3 regions of the Peribacillus sp. FSL P2-0133 genome follow, and region 1 is predicted to be linked to each of the others. Evidence: riboswitches for the same ligand, from Rfam matches in the RefSeq annotation. Region 1 holds a riboswitch; each other region holds the start of a gene.

Region 1 (7,809 bases):
ACTAAGGCAGAAAAAGATGTTGGTCTTCATTCTGCTAATCATTTTAGTTTCCTGCATTTTTTTGGATAACCGCTATAGAATCGATAAGTTTAACACGATAAGTTCGGAAATTGGGTTTTATATCGTTTATTTGTATCTTCCTCTCTTATTCATATGGCAGTCGATTGTCTATAAAGTCAGGGGGCATAAATCATGAAAATCCGACTTCTCCTAATAACATTGGCAGGTTTCTTGATGACGGCTTGCGGCGTGGAAAAGCAAATATTAGAAGATATTTTAATTGCTGAAGTCGTAGGTTATGATGCCGAAGACAAAAAAACCAAAGGTACGGTCGTTGTCAGCGTTCCTCAGCCTGGGGAGGAAGCAAATCTAGGTAAAGAAGTATATGAAGCGGTCTCCAATGATATAAAGGCAGCCCGCCAGCAGGAAAATGCAAAAACACCGTTCCCGATTGCCGGTGGGAGACTGACGGTCATTCTCTATGGTGAAGAATTGGCAGGCAAGGGGTTGAATGATTATGTCGATACATATAGGCGTGACCCAATGGTGGGAAGGGATTTGTATTTAGCGGTCGTTCATGGCAAGGCGGAGGATGTAGTTAAAATGGAGCCGAAGTTGATTAAAACTCCAGGGGTTCAAGTGAAAGAGCTGATCGAACAGAATATAAGGACTAATTTGCCTGATGTGGATCTTCACAGGTATTTATATGCGTGTCATGGTAAAGGTATCGACCCGGTCTTGCCCTTATTGGAAACGGCAGGGGATCAAATACGGGTAAAAGGGATCGCCTTGTTTAAAAAGGATCGTTATATTGGTAAATATATTCCTTATGAGGACGGATTTTTATTTAAAGTCCTTACTGAAAACTTTAAGATGGGGAGTTATGAAATTAAATGGAAGGAAAATGACTTTACAGATATTAATAACGTGGAGTCACGTGTCCATTATCATATTTCGGATGCAAACCAAGACCCCAAGGTCAGGATTGAAGTGAAATTAAAAGCGAGTCTGCTGGAGGTCCAAGGCTATGACTTGGGCAAAGCGGTCGACCTGAATAAAATAGAGGCCAGGGCCGAGCATGTCATTGGGGAAAAATTAAATGAGATGGTGACCATGTTTCAGGAGAACAATATCGATCCGATTGCAATCGGTGATTACGCTAAAAGTAAAACAAGAAATTTCGATCAGAGGCATTGGGAGAAGGCATATCCCTATATTCCAATCGAGGTGGATCTTGATATTGAAATGATTCAAACGGGAATAGCTGAATAAAAGTAGAATATTCTGAAGTTTCCCCTTTTATAATAGGGGTATTGGTGTAATGATTATATCAATGCGGCTAAAGAGGGGGAAAGACATGGACAAAGCATGGTGGAAAGAGGCAGTTGTGTATCAAGTGTATCCAAGGAGTTTTATGGATAGTGATGGAGATGGGATAGGGGATATAAACGGGATCTTGATGAAACTCGATTATTTACAAGAGCTGGGTGTGAACGTGATATGGCTATCCCCTGTTTATCAATCTCCCAATGATGACAATGGGTACGATATCAGTGATTATAAATCAATCATGACTGAATTCGGGACCATGTCCGATTTCGATAGGTTGTTGAAGGCGGTTCATGAACGTGGAATGAAGGTCATGATGGACCTGGTGGTCAACCATTCTTCAGATGAACACCCTTGGTTCAAGGAATCACGATCTTCAAAAGATAATCCGAAACGTGATTATTATATTTGGAAACCTGGCAGGAATGGAAAAGAACCGAATAATTGGGAGTCCATTTTTAAAGGTTCAGCATGGGAATATGATGAGGGAACCGATGAATATTATTTACATTTATTCAGCAGGAAACAACCGGATTTAAACTGGGAGAACCCTAAGCTCCGTGAAGAGATCTACAGCATCATGACTTGGTGGCTGGATAAGGGTGTCGATGGCTTCCGGATGGATGTCATCAACTTCCTTTCGAAAGATCAAAGCTATTCAGATGGAGCCGTTCATCATGAGAAACAGCATGGCGATGGAAGCCCCTTTTTCCTGAATGGCCCGCGCATACATGAGTTTTTGCAGGAAATCAATCAACGGACACTTTCTGGACATGACGTGATTACGGTTGGGGAGATGCCAGGCGTCACACCGGAGGAGGCGCAATTGTTCACAGGTAAAGATCGTGGTGAGCTACATATGGTCTTTCAATTCGAACATATGGATTTGGGGAGCGGACCAGCAGGGAAATGGAGTAATGATAAGTGGAAGCTTACCGATTTAAAGCGAATTCTTTCCAAGTGGCAGACTGGTTTGGAGGGGGATGGCTGGAACAGTTTATACTGGAACAATCATGATCAGCCCCGGATTGTCTCAAGGTTTGGTAATGATGGAAAGTATCGTATTGAAAGCGCAAAGATGCTTGCAGCTTGTCTTCATATGCTTCAAGGGACACCTTATATATATCAAGGGGAAGAGCTGGGCATGACCAATGTTGCATTTGAAAGCATCGATGATTACCGGGATATCGAAACATTGAATTCATATGACGAACTCGTCAATTCACATGGCTGGTCAAAAGAGCGGATGATGTCAGCCATCCACGCCCGCAGCAGGGATAATGCGAGGACACCGATTCAGTGGAATGACTCCCGGAACGCGGGATTCACGAAAGGGACGCCTTGGATTAAGGTTAATCCCAATTTCCCCGTGATTAATGCAGAAAAAGCCTATAATGATCCGAATTCCATTTTTCATTTTTATAAAAAGCTTATCCAATTACGCAAGAAACATGAAGTCGTCGTTTATGGCCGTTTTGAACTGCTATGGCCGGATGATGAACGAATATTTGCCTACACGAGATCGTTTGAAGATGAAAGGCTTTTGGTTCTATGCAACTTTAGAGAAGAGCAGGCCTCCTATACTTTGCCTGAAGAACTGCATGCATATTCAGCCACAAGGCTGATCGGCAATTATGGGCAGGAGGAAGAAGGAATCTCCAGCAAACCTCTGCGTCCATATGAATGCCGTGTTTATCATTTGAAATGAAAAAAGGACCTGTTCTCCTTAGAACAGGTCCTTTGTGTATTATTTTGATTTAAGGTCACATTCCTCTAGGGGAATGATTTTCGTTTTATGCTTGATTTTATAGCCGAACCAAAGGACGAAAAATAAAATTAAGCCAATGTAGGAAACAAACATTGAATTCCAGTCGATCCCATCGCTGCTGAAAGCTTGATAGCCTTGTCCGATGATAATGATAATACAAAGGACAAGTGCGAATATAGGCCCGAATGGGAAGCCTTTTGCCCGGAATGGTAAATCATTCATATCAAGGCCTTGAGCTACGTAAGCTTTGCGGAACCGATAATGGGCAATCGCAATCCCGACCCAGGTGACGAATCCCGCCATGCCTGAAGCGTTCAATAACCAGATATAAACGACGCCATCACCGAAAAATGAAGCTAAGAATGCAACGCAGCCTACTAAAGAAGTCACGATAAGTGCATTCACGGGTACCCCTCTTTTATCTAACTTGCCTAGGAATTTCGGTGCTTTCCCATCACGTGCCAAGTCCCATAGCATACGGGTTGAAGCGTACATGCCAGAGTTACCGGCAGAGAGTACGGATGATAGAATGATCGCGTTCATGATGGATGCAGCAAATGCAAGGCCGGCCCGTTCAAATACAAGCGTGAATGGACTTACGGCAACATCTTCACTCAATAAACGTGAATCGGTAAACGGAATGATCATTCCAATTACAAAAATGGCAAGGATATAGAATAAGATGATGCGCCAGAAAACGGATCTGATCGCTTTTGGGATATTTTTTTCTGGATCCTCACTTTCACCAGCAGTCACTCCAAGCAATTCCGTTCCTTGGAATGAAAAGCCGGCAGCCATGAATACGCCCAGGATCGTGAAGAACCCTCCGTTAAAGGGACCTTCGCCCATTGTGAAATTGGAAAAACCAATTGGGTCTTTCCCACCCATGATTCCGAGAATGATCAGAACACCCGTGATCAAGAAAATGATGACTGTCACGACTTTGATCATGGCAAACCAGAACTCTGTTTCCCCGAAACCTTTAACTGACATGTAATTGATAAGAAACATAGTGATTAACGCAATGGCACTCCAGATAAATGAAGGGCTATCCGGGAACCAGAACTTCATAATTAAGACAACGGCAGCCAATTCAGCGGCAATGGTGATTGCCCAGTTATACCAGTAGTTCCAACCAATCGCAAAACCGAAAGACGGATCGACGAATTTGGATGCATAGACACGGAACGAACCGGCCACTGGCATGAACGCTGCCATTTCTGCAAGACTTGTCATTAAGTAATAAACCATGATGCCGATGACCGCGTATGCCACCAAAGCACCGCCGGGACCGGCTGAATGAATGGCCCCGCCACTTGCTAAAAATAAACCTGTTCCAATCGTTCCACCTAATGAAATCATCATTAAATGACGCGCTTTCAGGCTCCTTTTCAGTTCAGTAGGGCTTGATGGTGATTGTGAATTTGACAATTGATGTTACACTCCTTTTTATTGGAAGGGAACGAAAAATAAAAAAACAGCAGTCGAAAAAGATCGACGGCTGTTTATAATAAACCCGTTTATCCTTCCGAAGATAGCTCCCCACGCTTTTTTGAAAAAACGTGACAGTGGTGTTCCTGTTCGGTAACACCGCCAGCGAGAATATACATGGAATATACCCTAACTTCGGCAACTTATCCTTTCAAACGGAGTCTTGAATTTTCCAGAATCTCGTCCGTTTTACTTTTATAAGCTGCAGCCTCTAACTCATCGGTAAATGAGGAAGTATTCAATTTTCTAAAATCGTTGCGTCAGCTTGTAAGTGACGTCGGACGATAGTGCTCATGAAATTCATTCAATCGCAATAGATTGCTAGTAATTGAGTAAACTTTACTATATCAAAATTATAAAATAATCTCATGAATATCGCAATGATTATTTTATGTGGTTATTTTTTCCTAGTTAATGAATGATGGGCAAGGAAGATTTTAATTGACGATATACCAAAATAAAGCAATGTGATAACTAAACGGTCCTCCTTTTTATAAGGGCGTAGTCCAGTTTTACATGTTTGACCACTTCAGGATTCTCAAATAGGTCCACTGCCATTTTCCCAATCCATTCCAGCGGTAAGGAAATGGTCGTGATGTCGAGCATTTCACTCAGGCTATCATTATTGAAACCGAGAATGGCCACATCTTCCGGGACCCTTATACCCGATTTCTTAGCGGTAAGAATGAAGCCTGCCGCCGTGTCATCATTCGTGATGATGATGGCTTCAGGTTTATCTATCATCGAATTCCATTCCTGAAACAATTGTTCACCGTCTTTGATGTGATAACTGCCTTCAAACAGCCATTCTTTATTGTTTATCAGTTGATGTTTACTCATGATATCGTTAAAGGCCTTTGTACGATGGGAACTATTTCTGCTCTTTTTACGGCCGAGGCTGTATCCGATTTTCTTATATCCTTTAGCAATCACGTACTCAAGGGCACAGGAGAAAGCTGCATAATGATCAATGCTGATGGATGAGAATTCAGCCTGGGCTGTATCCTCACATAAAATAATCGGTCCGTATTTTTGATAATCCAAAAGGATTTTCATTTCCGAAATCCTTGAACAAACGATAATGCCATCGAGCTGCTTCATTTGCAGCATATTAAAAGCCTCGATTTCTTTCTCTCTGTCATAGTTTGTTTGAAAGATGACGATATGACAGCCAATTGCATTTGCCTGTTTAGTGATTCCGTTAACGATTGCCCCGTAATATGGGTGATTGTTGAAGGGGATGATTATGCCGATAAGATTTGTTTTACCTTTAGAAAGATGAATGGCATTTATGTTTCTCGTATAATTCAAACGATCGATGGCTTCTAAGACGCTCTTTCTTTTATCGGGGCTTACATATGGATGATCATTCAATACACGGGACACTGTTGAGACAGATACACCGGCACATTGAGCTATTTCTTTAATATTTGTCATGGTATCACCGTTTTTTCTTTTTTTATATTGTACAGTATGAAACCCATTTCAGGGCAAGAGAACAGTGCGGGGCTGCTGAAGATTTCTTCAAATAAGGTCTTGTTCTGGTATGGGTTTCATCCTTTAAGATTGTTTTAAGTCTTAGAGGAGGAGGAGATCATGATGTTCCAAACTTTAATCACCCTTTTTGTGCTTTGCGGAATCGAATTGGGATTTGCTTACTTGGCAATTTCCTTGAAAAAATGAGTGGCAATGCACATGGAATGCGTGAAATCCGCGTTTACTCGTGAATTTTGGCACTTTACTCGTGAAATTCACACATTTACTCGTGAATTTTGGCACTTTACTCGTAAAATCCGCGCATTTACTCGTGAATTTCACACCGTCCCGAAATAGCCCCCATAGTTTATATTCACCATTAAGACCCCACAATATAATATAACTTCAGCGTTAGTTTCATGTACGGAATGACTGACTGTCAGGAAGCTCCCTAGTGGAGCTTCCTGACAGTTTTTTGCTGTGTGTAAAAGTCATTGTCCTTTTTTGAAATGTTTGAAAAAATAGTTTCACTTTTTTTGTATATTTGTGTATAGTATAAAATAAGTTGTGCGCGGGAAACTTTTTAGCCTTTACGACAATGTAAAAAATTTACACTTAATTTTGCGTATGGCAAACTATTTTAGAAAGATGAAAAAGGGAGGGAATATGGATGGGTTTTCTGAAATCTATTGGGAGCGTGCTTGCTGCATTGCTGATTTTAACGGGGTGCGGCAATGATACGGTCGAAAGTGATAAAGGCAATGGTAAGTTGAATGTCGTTGCAACAACGGGAATGATTGGAGATTTGGTTGAGAATATCGGCGGTAAACATGTCGAGGTCACCAGTTTAATGGGTCCGGGAGTCGACCCCCATCTATATAAAGCGACGCAGGGTGATGTTAAGAAACTGGATTCGGCTGATATGATTTTTTATAACGGTGTGCACCTTGAAGGGAAAATGACGGATATATTTGAAATGATGAGCAAGGATAAACCGACGATTGCCGTAACGGAGGACTTCAAGGAGAACCAACTTCGCAAAGTGAGTGCAACGGAACATGATCCCCACGTATGGTTCGATGTAAAGCTTTGGATCGTTGCGGCGGAGGCAGTTAAGAAAGAATTGATTGCCAATGATCCGGACCATGAAGCAGAGTTTCGTGAAAATTATGAAGAGTACGTCCTGCAATTGGAGGAACTTGATAAATATGTTCAAGACGAAATTAATAAAATACCAAAAGATCAACGGGTGCTCGTTACGGCACATGATGCTTTTGGGTACTACGGTCAGTCTTACGGACTTGACGTAAGAGGTCTCCAAGGGATCAATACATTATCGGAATATGGATCAAAAGATGTGACGGACATGCGGAATTATCTTGTGGAGAACAAAATTAAAGCGATTTTCATTGAGTCAAGTGTACCAAGGAAGGCCATCGAGGCTGTCATTCAAGGAGCAGGTAAGCAGGGGCACAAGGTGGAAATCGGCGGTGAATTGTTCTCGGATGCCATGGGTGAAAAAGGGACGGAAGAAGGAACGTATATCGGAATGGTCCGTCATAATACCGACACAATCGTCCGTGCTTTGAAATAAGGGGGAGAAACTATGAATCTAGCAGCTTTGAAGGTCGAGAATTTAACGATTGCTTATCATAAGAAGCCGGTTGTCGAAGATGTCTCATTTGAGGTGCCGGAAGGGAATTTAATCGGTATCATTGGTCCCAATGGAGCAGGGAAGTCCACAT
Region 2 (7,809 bases), 1.2 Mb from region 1:
AGGATGGAGCAGAATTCATCATTAATCCTTACGATGAGTATGCAGTTGAAGAAGCAATCCAGGTACGTGATGCACAAGGCGGCGAAGTAACGGTTATTTCTGTCGGAACAGAAGAGTCTGAAAAGCAATTACGTACAGCGCTGGCAATGGGTGCTGACAAAGCCGTATTGATAAATATAGAAGACGACATAGAAAATGGCGACCAATTCACGACTGCCAAAATTATAGGTGAATACTTAAAAGGTAAAAATGCCGATTTAATCATTGCAGGAAACGTTGCAATCGATGGCGGTTCTGGTCAAGTGGGACCACGCGTTGCCGAAATTTTAGAAATTCCTTATATTACAACCATTACTAAACTTGACATCGCAAATGGAAATGTAAGCGTTATCCGTGATGTTGAAGGGGACTCTGAAACGATCGAAGCATCCCTTCCATTGTTGGTGACAGCTCAACAAGGGCTAAATGAGCCGCGTTATCCATCATTGCCAGGAATCATGAAAGCGAAGAAAAAACCGCTTGAACAATTGGAATTGGATGACCTGGATTTGGAAGAAGAAGATGTTGAGGCAAAAACAAAAACGATTGAAATTTACCTTCCTGCTAAAAAAGAAGCTGGAAAAGTATTGGACGGAGAAATCAGTGATCAAGTTAGTGAACTTGTTCAATTATTACGAAGTGAAGCAAAAGTGATTTAATCTTAAACGCTACTTTTCTAAACAACACACCCGACAAAAATGAAAAATAGAGCACAGGAGGTTTTTATAAATGGCTAGAAAGTTTCTTGTATTGGGCGAAGTTCGTGACGGTTCACTAAGAAATGTATCATTTGAAGCTATCGGTGCGGCTAAACTTGCTGCAGATGGCGGGGAAATCGTAGGTGTTTTAGTTGGTGACAGTGTTCAAAATTTCGGAAATGAATTGATCCAGTATGGCGCAGACCGGGTTGTGGCAGTAGAGAATGATCAATTGAAACAATATACTTCAGATGGATATGCGCAAAGCTTGCTTGCCGTCATCGAGCAGGAAAAGCCAGAAGGGATTTTCTTTGGACATACAGCCCTAGGAAAAGACCTTGCACCTAAATTGGCTGGAAAGCTTGAATCAGGTTTGATCTCGGACGTTACATCCATTGAAGAAGAAGGTGGAAATATCGTTTTCACCCGCCCGATATATTCTGGTAAAGCATTTGAAAAGAAAATTGTTACGGATGGCGTGATATTCGCGACAATCCGTCCGAACAATATCGAACCATTAGCGAAAGATGAGTCCCGCTCTGGTGATGTTTCTACATTAAGTGTGGACATTAAGGATTTACGCACAATCATTAAAGATGTTGTTAGAAAAGCTAGCGAAGGGGTCGACCTTTCAGAAGCGAAAGTAATCATCGCAGGTGGACGGGGCGTGAAAAGTGAAGATGGTTTTGAACCATTAAAGGAACTTGCACAAGTTCTTGGCGGAGCGGTAGGAGCTTCTCGCGGAGCATGTGATGCGGACTATTGCGATTACTCTTTGCAAATCGGGCAAACAGGTAAAGTCGTAACACCTGACCTTTATATCGCCTGCGGAATTTCCGGTGCGATCCAGCATTTAGCGGGGATGTCCAACTCCAAGGTTATCGTTGCTATCAATAAAGACCCGGAAGCTAACATATTCAATGTGGCTGATTATGGAATTGTCGGAGACCTTTTCGAAGTCGTTCCATTACTTACGGAAGAATTCAAAAAACTAAAAGTTAACGCTTAATAGAGATAATACAGATAAGGGGGCAAGACATTTGGCATAAGCCGATACATGTCTTGCCCCTTTATTTGGGCTAAGAGGCAAGGACTCCGGCCTGCATATTTATTCTTATTTTGGACATCCTACCACTGAAGCAAAATATTAGCATCGATTCGAGCAACAATGGTATACTGTCTTTAGTTATTTGAGTAAATTTGAGGAGGAAATATATATGGCTATTGTAAATGCAACTGACCAAACTTTCACAACAGATACTAGCGAAGGTGTTGTTCTTGTAGATTTTTGGGCTCCGTGGTGCGGACCTTGTAAAATGATCGCTCCTGTTCTTCAAGAGCTTGATACTGAAATTGGCGATACAGCAAAAATCGTAAAAGTGGATGTAGATGAAAACCAAGAAACAGCAGGAAAATTCGGTGTGATGAGCATCCCGACATTAATCGTCCTTAAAGACGGTGAAGTGGTTGATAAGGTTGTTGGTTTCCAACCTAAAGAAGCACTTGCTGAACTTATTGCAAAACACGCGTAATAGTAAGATAGCTAAAAAAAGCTTCAAGTCTGCGGACTTGAAGCTTTTTTCGCTATCTTGATATATAATGATTGTAAAAATGGGAGAACAGGAGGCTGAAAGCATGAATCAACAAATAAAGAATAAACTTGCCCTTCTTCCCGATCAACCTGGTTGTTATTTAATGAAAGATCGTCAGGGAACGATCATATATGTAGGCAAAGCGAAGGTGTTGAAAAATCGTGTCCGTTCTTATTTTACGGGATCTCATGATGGAAAAACATTTCGGCTCGTGAATGAGATTGAGGATTTCGAATACATCGTCACCTCTTCCAATATCGAGGCTCTAATTTTAGAGTTGAACTTAATCAAAAAACATGACCCAAAATATAATGTCATGCTAAAGGATGATAAGACGTATCCTTTCATCAAGCTGACTGCGGAACGCCACCCACGTCTAATCATTACGCGAAAAGTAAAAAAAGACAAAGGGAAATATTTCGGTCCTTATCCGAATGCATTTGCTGCTAACGAAACGAAGAAATTGCTCGACCGCATCTATCCCCTAAGAAAATGCAATACTTTACCGGATCGCGTTTGTCTCTACTATCATCTTGGCCAGTGCCTGGCCCCGTGTGTATATGAAGTAGAGGAACAGGAATATAAAAAAATGGTGGATGATATCAACCGGTTCTTGAACGGCGGGCATACTGAAATAAAAAAAGAACTGACTGAAAAAATGCTATTGGCATCAGAAGAGCTCGATTTCGAGAGGGCCAAGGAGTTCCGTGACAAGATTGCCCACATTGATATTACGATGGAGAAGCAAAAAATGATGACGACCGATTTCATCGACAGGGATGTATTTGGCTTTGCCTATGATAAAGGCTGGATGTGCGTTCAGGTATTTTTTGTCCGGCAGGGTAAATTAATAGAAAGGGATGTTTCACTTTTTCCGGTCTACGATGAACCCGAACAGGAACTTCTCACATTCCTAGGTCAGTTTTACGAGATTACGAACCATTTTAAACCAAAGGAAATCTTGCTGCCTGAATCAGTGGATGCCGAAATGGCCGAAGGGCTGCTTGGGGTCAAAACGATTCATCCCAAAAGGGGAGCGAAAAAAGACATGCTTAATTTGGCGAATAAAAATGCCTCCATCGCCCTTCAGGAAAAATTCTCTTTGATTGAGAGGGATGAAGAAAGAACGATCAATGCGGTGGAAAACCTCGGGAACCAACTGGGTATCTACACCCCGCATCGAATTGAAGCTTTCGATAACTCCAATATCCAGGGAAGTGACCCTGTTTCCGCTTTAGTCGTGTTCATTGATGGGAAGCCGGAAAAAAGAGAGTACCGAAAATATAAGATCAAGACGGTCCAGGGACCTGATGATTATGAATCGATGCGTGAAGTGGTCAGAAGAAGGTATTCACGAGTATTGAAAGAAGGGCTGCCGCTTCCGGACTTGATCATCATTGATGGCGGAAAGGGACATGTCGAAGCCGTTCGGGATATTTTGGAAAATGAATTGGGCCTTGATATTCCGCTTTCAGGCCTCATTAAGGATGAAAAGCATAGGACATCGCAATTGATGATCGGAAATCCTCTTGAAATCGTACCTCTTGATTCACGGAGCCAGGAATTTTACCTATTGCAAAGAATTCAGGATGAAGTGCATCGGTTCGCGATTACTTTTCATCGCCAGCTACGCGGGAAAAATGCGGTTCACTCCCAGCTTGATGATATTCCAGGAGTAGGGGAAAAACGAAGGAAGCAATTATTAAGGCATTTTGGATCATTGAAGAAAATCAAAGAGGCAACAGTCGAGGAAATCATGGAAGCTGGTATGCCAAAAGGGGTAGCCGAGGGAATCGTTAGAAAATTACAAGAATAATCTTGCTACCGATGAATCACTATGCTATGATTAAAAGGAATTTTTAACTAGACAACTTAAAAGTGCTGATAGAGGTGCGGAATTCAAGAGTAAAAACCTGGAGAAGTATGAGCTTCCATGAAAGGTTTTGAAAGGGGATGACGCCGAAGGAAGACAAGACTCATACCTTGTTTTCCTGGTCCGACATTTAATAAATGGCGGATTGTCAGGGTTTATACCCTGGAGAGCTATCTCACTGTGTTTACAGTATTAGATATGTGATCACAGCAATGAGATATTTCTCATTGCTTTTTTTATTGCCTAAAAAGTAGAGAGGGTGCATGAGGATGGCATTAATCGTTCAAAAATTCGGCGGAACATCCGTCGGTAGCGTAGAAAAAATCAAAAATGTTGCCAATCGGGTAATCGAGGAAGCGGAGAATGGAAATGAGGTAGTCGTCGTTGTTTCAGCAATGGGAAAAACGACGGACCAATTGGTTTCCATGGCCCGTGATATTTCCGGAACCCCGAGCAAAAGGGAAATGGATATGCTATTGACTACTGGGGAACAGGTAACGATTTCCCTGTTAACGATGGCATTGATTGAAGAAGGACATGAAGCCATTTCGTATACTGGCTGGCAGGCTGGAATGCAAACGGAATCCGTTCATGGGAATGCCCGGATTTTAAACATCGATGCTTCAAGGATTCAAGCTCAGCTTCAAGAGAAGAAAATAGTGGTCGTGGCCGGTTTCCAGGGTAACGATGTAAATGGGGAAATCACTACCTTGGGGCGAGGCGGTTCCGATACGACGGCGGTTGCCATCGCTGCAGCGCTGAATGCGGATAGATGCGATATTTATACGGATGTAACGGGTGTTTTCACAACGGATCCACGCTACATAAAAGGCGCGCGAAAGCTCCAATCCATTTCTTACGATGAAATGCTGGAACTTGCCACCCTGGGGGCGGGCGTCCTTCATCCAAGGGCTGTCGAATATGCAAAAAATTATCAAATTCCGCTTGAAGTCCGTTCAAGCATGGAGAGAGAATCAGGAACGATCATTGAGGAGGAAGCAACTATGGAAGAAAACTTAATTGTACGCGGCATTGCTTTTGAAGACAGTATTACGAGGGTCACAATTTATGGTTTGCCCCAATCACTTGGTGCATTATCCACAATCTTCACGACACTTGCGAAAAACCGGATTAATGTGGACATCATCATTCAAAGCATGACCGCCGAGGATACGACCAATCTATCTTTTTCCACAAAAAGTGAAGATACGGAAGCGGCCTTGATCGTGCTGGAAAATAATAAAGAACGATTGGGATTCGACCGGGTCGAAACGGAGAGCGGGTTGGCCAAAGTGTCCATCGTCGGATCTGGTATGGTATCCAATCCCGGAGTGGCTGCCGAGATGTTTGAAGTGATGGCCAATACAGGCATCCAGGTGAAAATGGTCAGCACATCGGAAATTAAAGTTTCGACTGTCGTCAATGAAAAGGAAATGGTGAAGGCGGTTGAATCTCTTCATGAAGCATTTAAACTTGGTCAGCATGTAAATGTGCTAGCTTAAGTCTCAGGAGTCCAATAAAAAACAGACTTCCGGTAAAAGGGTAAGTCTGTTTTAAGGGCTCATTAGATTGGATCTCTGGGATCCCATTGGATGGTGAATATCACTTTTTTTGCGCGGCGTTTGATTTCTTCCGTTGATTCGCTGAGGAATTTTTTTTGCAGTGAAAACTGCTCGGCAAGGAAACCGGCTTCAAGCTGGAAGTGACAATCAGGGTGTAAATCCAGGCGGCGGCTGATTATTTCACCCGTCAGGGATAATTCCATCTCGTGTTTCGTATATTTCAAGATTTCCAGATTGCCCCATCCAGCGCTTTGGAAAAATTCAATAACTTCCTGATCGCCATTCAATGGGAATTTTCTTGCTAATTGTTTACCTGCCCAATAGAGGATTTGATTAGAATCTTTTCCGAGAATATCGCTCAATAGAACTTCTCTGATTAATTCGTACCCGAAAGCTGGAACTTTGAATTCTTCAGTTTGAATTTCTTCAGTATGAATCTCTTCTTCTATCGCAGCAGCAATATTTTTTTTCATAATTTATCGCCTCTTTCTGTAAATCTATTATAAACGTATTTCTTTTGCAAATTATACTGTTTTTTATTTATTTAAATAACAATTGGAAAAAAATGAGAAATTATTCCGAGATATTAATAGATTAATTAATAATTTCTCCAAAATATATACTTGACAGATAAAAAATAGACAATTTAATCCAAAAAAATCTATTCTGAAAAAGAGATTTCTTGTATCCGTTTTCTTGACGCACATAGAAGTCAGGAGTAAAATGGACATGTCACATAATTGTAAAGGGAGTATAGAGGAGTTTTCTGACTCTATACTATATTTTCACGCGGAGATAAAAGGTAGCCACCAGATTATCTTTGCATGATTTTTCACAAATTAAGGGGGGGCACTTAGTGGCAAAAAATCGTGAGTTTGGGAATCGCAGGCTTCATTCACTACTTGGAGTTATTCCGATCGGGCTGTTCTTGTTGGAACATTTAGTTACCAACTATATGGCAACAAAGGGACCGGAATCATTTAATTCAGCAGCACATTTCTTAGAAAGCATACCGTTTCGTTATTTCTTGGAAATCTTCATCATTTTCTTACCTTTGATTTATCATGCAGTTTACGGGATTTATATCGCGTTTACGGCTAAAAACAATTTGGGTAGATTTGGATTTTTCCGGAATTGGATGTTCTTTTTACAACGTCTAAGCGGAATCATTACGTTGATTTTCCTTGTTTGGCATGTTTGGTCAACTAGAATTCAAGCAGCATTAGGTGCAGAGGTTGACTTTGACATGATGGCAGAGATTTTCTCTAATCCATTTATGATTGCATTTTATTTAGTTGGGGTCATTTCGACAATTTTCCACTTCTCTAATGGATTATGGTCATTTGCAGTGAGCTGGGGTCTGACAGTATCACCAAAATCGCAAAAAATCATGACTTACGTTACTTTGATCGTTTTCGTTCTTCTTTCTTATGTAGGGGTTAGCGCAATTTTCGCTTTCGTATAAGAAGATAGAGTTCATTTATAAGTATTAGGAAAAACATAGCTTGGCTAATGGAAATAAGGGAGTGACAGAATTGGGTAAAGGTAAAATAGTTATCGTTGGTGGAGGTCTAGCTGGATTAATGGCTACGATCAAAGCAGCAGAGCTGGGACAACAGGTTGATTTATTTTCTTTAGTGCCTGTTAAACGCTCTCACTCAGTTTGTGCCCAAGGCGGAATCAACGGGGCAGTAAATACAAAAGGTGAAGGGGATTCTCCATACATCCACTTCGACGATACAGTTTATGGCGGAGATTTCTTGGCTAACCAACCGCCGGTTAAAGCGATGTGCGAAGCAGCACCATCGATCATCCACATGTTTGACCGTATGGGTGTAATGTTCAACCGTACTCCGGAAGGTCTTCTTGATTTCCGTCGTTTCGGTGGTACTCAACATAGCCGTACAGCATTCGCTGGTGCAACAACTGGTCAGCAATTACTTTACGCATTGGACGAGCAGGTTCGCCGTTATGAAGTTGAAGGCCTTGTAACGAAATATGAAGGCTGGGAATTCCTTGGAGCTGTTATCGATGATGAGCAAACA
Region 3 (7,809 bases), 2.1 Mb from region 1:
ATTCAAGAAAATACCTGATGTTGTTGTACCTAATTTTTGTACACCAATGTTCCAAAGTACCATACATGCTACTGTTGAGATAACGCCTGTATATAAAATAGATTGGATGAAAGAAGTATTTATATTAGACACTGTAAAATTAGAAAAATTAAACGGAAGAAGGACTATAAGTCCAAATATACCAGAATATAATGTAGACATCATGGGTGTAGTTGTTATCATGGCCCATTTGCTACAAACGGAATATATTCCCCAAACGCATACAGCAGCCATCATATATAAATCACCTGTATTAAATCGCAATGAAAGAAATAGATCAATATTTCCTTTTGAAAGTACAAGTATTACGCCAATAAGCGAAAAAAACATAGAAAACATTTGTAGAATATTAATTCTTTCTTTTAAAAGGAAAAATGAAAAAACAGCAATTGAAATCATGTTTAATGTTGATATTAATCCAACATTAGTGGCGGATGTTTTCTCTAATGCTGCAAATTGTAAAAGATTAAATAGAACCACACCAGTAATTCCCATCAAAAATAAAGGAAGGATTGCAGTTCGAGGGGGAAATATCTTTCTTTCTTTCCACCATACAATTGGCAAAAGACAACTAATAGCAATGATCCACCTTAAACTCGTCAAAGTCATCGGAGAAGCATGACCGACAAGCGATTTTCCTACGACAAAGTTCCCGCCCCATAATAAACTTGTTAAAAGTAATAACGAAAAATAATAATACTGCATATCTTTTTGCTCCTTTTCAGCTTTCACAGTTTAAGTGAAAAAAGATCGAAGCCATTGTGCACAATGACATTTCAATTTTCATAATTAATTACTGCTAATTTTAACATTATAGTTCGTTACTTTATATATTATTTTGTATAATAGAAGAAACTTAAAATAATAATAAAAAATATTACTGATATACAGAATTAAATTAAGTTTTGCTATTGGGATGATACTGTTTTTGGAACAATTGTAAAAGGAGTGACTATAAGTGGAATCTATCGTAAGCAAGGTTCTAGATAATGTTGATATTCAAATTTTAGATTTACTACAAAAGGATGCACAATTAAGCAATACTGAGCTTGCAAAGCGTGTCAAGTTATCTCCACCAGCTATACATTCAAGGATAAAACGTTTGGAAAATGAAGGATTTATTAATGGACAAGTAGCAATTTTAAACCAGGAGAAGCTAGGTTTTGATTTATTATGTTTTATTTTTATGAGTACGAATATACATCAAGCTGAAAAACTGGAAGTTTTGGAGAAGGCATTAGCTTCTATGTCAGAAGTATTAGAGTGCCATTGTTTAACAGGTGAGTATGATTATCTTTTAAAAGTGGCTAACAAAGATCGGAAGGAATTAGAAATATTTATTAGAAAGCTAAATAAACTAGGCATAACAAGAATTCAAACTAGCCTAGCTCTCAGAGAAATTAAATATTCAACAGTTTTACCCATATAGAAAAAAAGTCCCGTTCGTAAAAGTACACTTTTACGAACGTTTTTTGATAGAACAAGAGAGAGAAAAGTAGAAGAAGGAATAAAAAAATGAAGTCCTTAAATTTGGAAACATACAAATCTGCAGCATGGATCAAAATGAAGGACCGCAACTTCAGGCCATGAGAAAAAAGGGGTTGGATAAAAAAACTTGTCAAAAAAAATAGCCTTTGCTAAAAAAGAACATAGGCTATTTATTCATTATCAAGTTATTTGAGTAGATATAAATCCATTTTTAATTTGAACTATAATGTTCGCTCAAAATTTTGAACGTCTTTTGATTTTGTTAAGGAGGATTATAGATTGGATAATAAGGAACGACTCTGTCTTTCAATAATTACATATCAACATCACTAGAAATACTAAGCTTATGATCAATCCCCGATTAAATCATTGCTATAGAAAATTTGAAAAATTTAAAATTCCTACTTGATGCACCATATATTTTTCTTGAAAATGTAAATTCTCCTTTTGCCCTTAATCTTATAAAATCATTATATGCTCAACTAGTTTAAGCACTGAGCCGTGCATCGATTAAAAAGCAGTACACTTCTTTCGGAGTTGCACTGCTTTTTTTAATTTCTCCCGTTTATTATGATTTTTAATCAGAAAATCGGTATTGAAGACTCGCTTAATGAAACATAAAGTTTAATTACTTAACAAAATTGCTTCTGCGTTACTCGGTTGAAGAGCTATTTGTAGTGCACTTTTTTCTTCATAGTTTAAAGGGACCAATGGTAAGCGGACACCTCCAACATTTAACCCCCGCATATTTAATGCTGATTTTACCGGCGCTGGGCTTGGTGCAGCAAATAATGCCTTCATAATTGGAAGAAGGTTACGATGTGCAGTGGCAGCACCATGGACATCACCATTTTTAAAGCTATTGATCATTTCTTGCATTTCATTACCAATTATGTGTGAAGCAACCGAAACAATGCCTGTTCCACCGATGGCTAAAACCGGTAGTGTTAACCCATCATCGCCGCTGTACAATGTAAAATCGCTAGTTGTCTTGCTTATGATTTGTGCCATGGCATCTAAGTCACCACTTGCCTCTTTTACTGCCACAATATTGTTGATTTTTGAGAGGCTAACAATCGTCTCCACTGACATGTTCACAACACTTCGTCCTGGGATATTATAAAGCATTACCGGCAATGATGTTGAATGGGCAATAGCACTAAAGTGCTGAAATAATCCTTCTTGAGACGGCTTGTTATAATATGGGGTAACGAGCATGATTCCGTCGACTCCTGCTGCCTCTGCTTGTTTTGTTAAGCTGATAGAAGCCTTCGTGTTATTTGAGCCAGTTCCAGCTATGACTGGAACTCTTCCATCAACAAATTCTACAACAATTTTGAATAAATCGACTTTCTCTTCTTCAGTTAATGTAGGAGACTCTCCAGTTGTACCAGCTATTACTAATCCATCAGAACCATTAGCAATTAAATAATCTACTAAAGTTCTCGTAGCATTAAAATCAACCTCATCATTATGATTAAACGGGGTAACCATTGCGGTTAAAACTTGGCCAAAATTCATAACTTCACACCCTTTTGTATAATTTTTTAAAAAATTCAGAGGTGGTTTGGGCCATTCAGGAGTAAACGCAAAAAAGCAACAACGAGGATTCGCTGCTGCAGTAGAAACAATATTTATCAAAAAAATGTTTCCGCGCATAAGATAGCCCTCCATATAGTTTCCTATATGACAGTCCTGCATTTATTCAATAGCAGAACCAGCTTCAAGAACATGAGATTCTTTCCGCTTCGGCAAATTCCCCTTTCCACAATAGTCATAGGATCTCATTCTCCTCAAAATGTGTACTAATGGTCTTTGCTCCTCTATCCTCACTTCAAAAAGTATGAAGTAAGAAAATATTTAATTGACTGTAATATAACAAGGAATCCTTATTATTGCAAGGCCAATTTAAAATATTTTTTTAGAATACATGGATAATCAATGAAAATGGATACGGTATAGGGGCTGGATTTTTCTTTTTTAGTATTATGTAATCTCAACATTAATAGTTTTATAAAACAAACTGTATGAAAAGTTTCACTCTTTTATAGTCAGTTTTACAATTGATATATCTTATAGATAATTAGTATTTATCTTATGAATCCTTAGAATAATGATCAAGGTGGGGAGGACAACATGATAAATATAAAACTAACAAAGGAAAGAAAAGATATGAAAATCCGTGACGTTTGGGAAGCAAGAAAACGGATCGCTTCAATTTAAGGAGGACTCCATTGATTCAATTATACTATCATAATAAATTGAAAAGGGATGGCCATTAATGACATCAAGCTAATGTTAACAACCTATCCAAAGATAAAATTATCTTTCGTCCAATAAAAACTGATCAGAAGCAATTGCTTGCACGAGGGAAAAAAACCGGAGGAGTTCGACAGCATTGTAGCTGGCAATTTTACCAGCGAGTATGTTGCTGAAAATGGAAATAAATCCGTAGCCAACAAGATTAAACTTATTGAACTACTTGGTGCTTCCATTCCATTCAGGATTGGAACGAGTACGTATAAACAGCATACGTCGTTCCAAATCCATGAGCTGGAATGATAAAATCCATTAAGATCCGTGGGATTGTTAACAAAGAAAATTGATCAGGCATTGAACTGCGAAATGGACTGTACTAATTAGGAAAACTGAGGAAAGTTGCCCAAAACGCAATTCCACCGAGAAAAGTCGTTAACAGGAAGTTTGCATTAATAACGACCAGTGTTCGCAGAAATAATGAGAGCCCCGCTTGAAGAATAAATACCTGCTTTGGCCAAAGCATTATACGGATCTAAATTCCATAATTGTGCAGTATAACAGGATGTCTGGCCTTTCATTATCCATCCGTTACCACCGGAACTAGCACAACTTGTAAATGCTCTCTTGGTCTTGCCATTAAAACTGTCAACCCAAACATTTGCATAATAATCGTAAGGAGCAGCCGAATAAAACTTTAAGTAACCCCACGCCGTATGACAATACGCACTTCCTTTTAGCTGCACATATCCAATTTTCACACCGTTTTTATAAATATATTCCGTTTCATAAGTGATTGGGCTTTTAGAAGCACAACCTGTCGAATAAGGGTTTGTATTATCGTAGGACAAGGCAAATGCTTTATTCATCGGTCCAATCGCAAAAAACAGTCCAAAGACAAGCGTTATTACCATCACAATATTTAATAATTTTTTTATAATAACCTCTCTCCTTTCCTTCTTCTCGACTTTACCATATGAAAATTGGTATTTCTATGTACTTTGGAATCATTTACCATATATATAAATATTACTATAACCCGGATAACTACGTAGTTAAGGGATAGTTCCCCATTCACATCAAGCAATGGCAATTCATTACTACAAGCGAAAAATTATCTTAAGTTTTCCTCCAGAATCAATTTAAGTGAACGGAGGATTATTGGCCATAGGTATTTTTTGATTTATTAATATTTAAATTACACTGAACTAATATTTTATTAATAATGTAAAGTTACTATTTAAATTGGTAAACCACATAAAAATTTAAAAATGAGGAGGATATTTGTCTTTTTGCAAAATACTTACATAATTAAAGCGGCTAAACGATAAATAGGAGGAATTGATTTTGAAAGTGAAAAATAAATTTGCTGCAATGTTGACAGTTGTAACTGTAGGATTAACAACATCTTTATCAAATGTACAAGCATTCTCGGAATCTTCAAATTCAGATAATAAACGTAAACCGGAGCTCGTTTTTCCTGTAATCAGTGATGTACATATAGATGATGGATCATCTGCTGATATGAACAAGTTTAGAACAGCCATGGATCAATTAAACAAAGCTGCGCCTAAACAGGATGCTTTTGTTGTCGTTGGGGATTTAACGGACTATGGATACGCTACTGAATATGATAAGTTTTTCTCCATTTATAATGAGAAGAAACAAGGGGATGTCCAATCCATGTTTACAATGGGAAACCATGATTATTGGAATGGACTTTCAGTAGAAAAAGCACAAGATCGTTTTCTCGAGAAAACAGGAATGGATTCTCTTTACTATCATAAAAAAGTAAATGGATATGATTTTATTACGTTAAGTCCGGAAAATGGTAATACGCATGGTTTATATTCTGTTAATCAAATTAACTGGCTAGGCGAAAAGTTAGCTGCAGCAGAAAAAGAGAATCCGGACCAACCAATCTTTGTTTTTCTTCATCAACACATTAAAGGCACTGTGTATGGAAGTGACTTATGGGGAACTCAGGAAAATAAAGAACTTTTATATGATACATTAAAGAAACATCCACAGGTTATTACATTTTCAGGCCATTCTCATTATCCACTTGAAGACCCTAGAACGATTCATCAAAAAGACTTTACGTCTGTAGGCACGTCTTCTGTAAGTTATTTGGAATTAGAGCCGGGCAAACTTCAAGGGTTTCATCCTGAAGGATATCGGGATATTAGTCAAGGTATGATTGTAGAAGTTTATAATAATGAAGTTGTCCTTAAAAAACGTGACTTTCATAAAGACGATTGGACAGGAAAACCATGGGTAATCAAAAATCCTTCTAAAAAAAATAACTTTAAATATACAGACGATCGAGATCAGTTACCACCGGTTTTTGCAGTTAAAGACAAGGCTTCGATTGTAAAAGAAAAATCGACACTAAAAAGTTTAAATGTTACATTACCGCAGGCAAAAGATAACATGCTAGTACATTCTTATCACATTACAGCCAAAAACAAGGAAACAGGGGAGTTAGACGCAGACTTTACCGCATTTTCTGAATTCTATATTGATCCTGTTCCAAAGAATTTAGAGTTCCCTGTAGCTGGTCTTAAGCCAGGTACAGATTATGAAATTAAGGTACAAGCACTAGATTCATTTAACAATAGCAGTAAAAAGGTGTTACTGGCTGAAGGCCAGACAAAAGCCCTGGAAATGGTCTCAGCACTAGCTTCTCCTTCTTTAGTAACGGAAGGTGAATCGACTACACTCCAAGTGAAGATGAAAAATTTTGGAAATGGTAGTGTGAAGGGGAAAATTAAAGTTGATGCACCTGAAGGTTGGAGTTTGGAGCACAATGAACTTGATTATGAGCTTTCGGGAACTGAAGAAAAAATGTTGCCAATTAAAGCTACACCTAGTAAGGAAAGTTCCGGATCATCACAATTCACGATTACTGCTTACGAGGGCGGCCAAATAATTGGCTCCAAGAATATAAATGTATTCGTAAACATGTTGCTTGGAGAAAGTTTTGACCAATTAGAGTCTGGATTAAAGCCAGCAGTGAATGAAAACATTCCAAGTTCTATTCTCGGTTGGAGCCATGCAGCCCCTAACGGCTGGTCGGTGACAAATAGCTCAAATATGCCAGCCGGTACAATGGAGTGGCAAGGTTGGAGCTTCACAACAAAGGACTTTTGGACAAAAGCAGAAGACCAAGATCGTAACAAATTTGAGCTTGGTCAAGGTGTTATAGCTGTAGCGGATCCTGATGAATGGGATGATAACGGTTCACCATCATCAAAAGGTTTTTTTGATAGTACATTAACTTCACCTTCTGTAAAAGTTGATGGTGCAAAAGATCTGTACTTAGGATTTGCATCCCATTATAAACAAGAAGGAACGCAAACAGCTGAAGTAACTGCTGTCTTTGATAATGGGGAAAAACAACAAGTTCTCGTTTATGACAATAAAGCTGCTTCCGATAATAAAAATGGACATGTTTTGAATAAGTATGAAGTTAAATCGATTAAGGTTCCTGAAGATGCTTCTTCGATGACAGTACAATGGAGAATGCATAATGCGAAAAATAATTGGTTTTGGTCGATTGACGATATTAGATTGGATGACCAAATGATCGTTTCACCAAATGAATGAGAAGAACAGGTGAACTTTTCTTGAAATTTGTATTAGTAAAAAGCGGACTTTCCTTAAGGGGTAAGTTCGCTTTTTCTTAATTTATAATGGTTTATCACTCATTTATTTCGTATCTTTGTTAGGATAATACATCAAAATAAAGGTATAGTTATTAATTTATTAATCATTGAAGTGCAGCTTTATTTAACTCTTGGATAATTTATAAACCATTCCATTATTATAAAAGGTAGGATGAAAATCTAATATTTTATCAAAAAATTAGCTAGCCGAGACCCGAGAGAAGCTTTCGTCGAGGAGGCTTGGCATACAGTAGGCAGAAATGGAGCGATTTCTGAAAACAACTGGAACGTTTTATAATTAAAAAATTGTAGACCGACATAGAATTTTTTCTATGTATTTTAGAAAATTTTAAGATTT

What was found. Region 1 has a riboswitch for lysine ahead of MKY17_RS26140 (amino acid permease). Riboswitches for the same ligand answer to the same signal wherever they lie in the genome.
Region 2: linked by a shared signal. The riboswitch ahead of MKY17_RS20155 (aspartate kinase) and the one ahead of MKY17_RS26140 (amino acid permease) in region 1 are both predicted to bind lysine.
Region 3: linked by a shared signal. The riboswitch ahead of dapA (4-hydroxy-tetrahydrodipicolinate synthase) and the one ahead of MKY17_RS26140 (amino acid permease) in region 1 are both predicted to bind lysine.

What each region holds. Positions count from the first base shown of each region.
Region 1 covers NZ_CP150254.1:5,387,454-5,395,262, reverse strand. The annotation lists gene MKY17_RS26155 (GerAB/ArcD/ProY family transporter) at 1-196, shown strand, start outside; gene MKY17_RS26150 (Ger(x)C family spore germination protein) at 193-1,272, shown strand; gene MKY17_RS26145 (alpha-glucosidase) at 1,358-3,037, shown strand; gene MKY17_RS26140 (amino acid permease) at 3,077-4,528, opposite strand; lysine riboswitch at 4,625-4,810, opposite strand; gene MKY17_RS26135 (LacI family DNA-binding transcriptional regulator) at 5,063-6,025, opposite strand; gene MKY17_RS26130 (zinc ABC transporter substrate-binding protein) at 6,735-7,658, shown strand; gene MKY17_RS26125 (metal ABC transporter ATP-binding protein) at 7,671-7,809, shown strand, end outside.
Region 2 covers NZ_CP150254.1:4,187,152-4,194,960, reverse strand. The annotation lists gene MKY17_RS20175 (electron transfer flavoprotein subunit beta/FixA family protein) at 1-698, shown strand, start outside; gene MKY17_RS20170 (electron transfer flavoprotein subunit alpha/FixB family protein) at 769-1,746, shown strand; gene trxA (thioredoxin) at 1,955-2,269, shown strand; gene uvrC (excinuclease ABC subunit UvrC) at 2,373-4,145, shown strand; lysine riboswitch at 4,207-4,383, shown strand; gene MKY17_RS20155 (aspartate kinase) at 4,472-5,704, shown strand; gene MKY17_RS20150 (YslB family protein) at 5,767-6,237, opposite strand; gene MKY17_RS20145 (succinate dehydrogenase cytochrome b558 subunit) at 6,621-7,229, shown strand; gene sdhA (succinate dehydrogenase flavoprotein subunit) at 7,300-7,809, shown strand, end outside.
Region 3 covers NZ_CP150254.1:3,240,200-3,248,008, reverse strand. The annotation lists gene MKY17_RS15445 (DMT family transporter) at 1-744, opposite strand, end outside; gene MKY17_RS15440 (Lrp/AsnC family transcriptional regulator) at 998-1,468, shown strand; gene dapA (4-hydroxy-tetrahydrodipicolinate synthase) at 2,152-3,048, opposite strand; lysine riboswitch at 3,183-3,361, opposite strand; gene MKY17_RS15430 (hypothetical protein) at 3,889-4,089, shown strand; gene MKY17_RS15425 (DUF2690 domain-containing protein) at 4,236-4,652, opposite strand; gene MKY17_RS15420 (metallophosphoesterase) at 5,137-7,392, shown strand.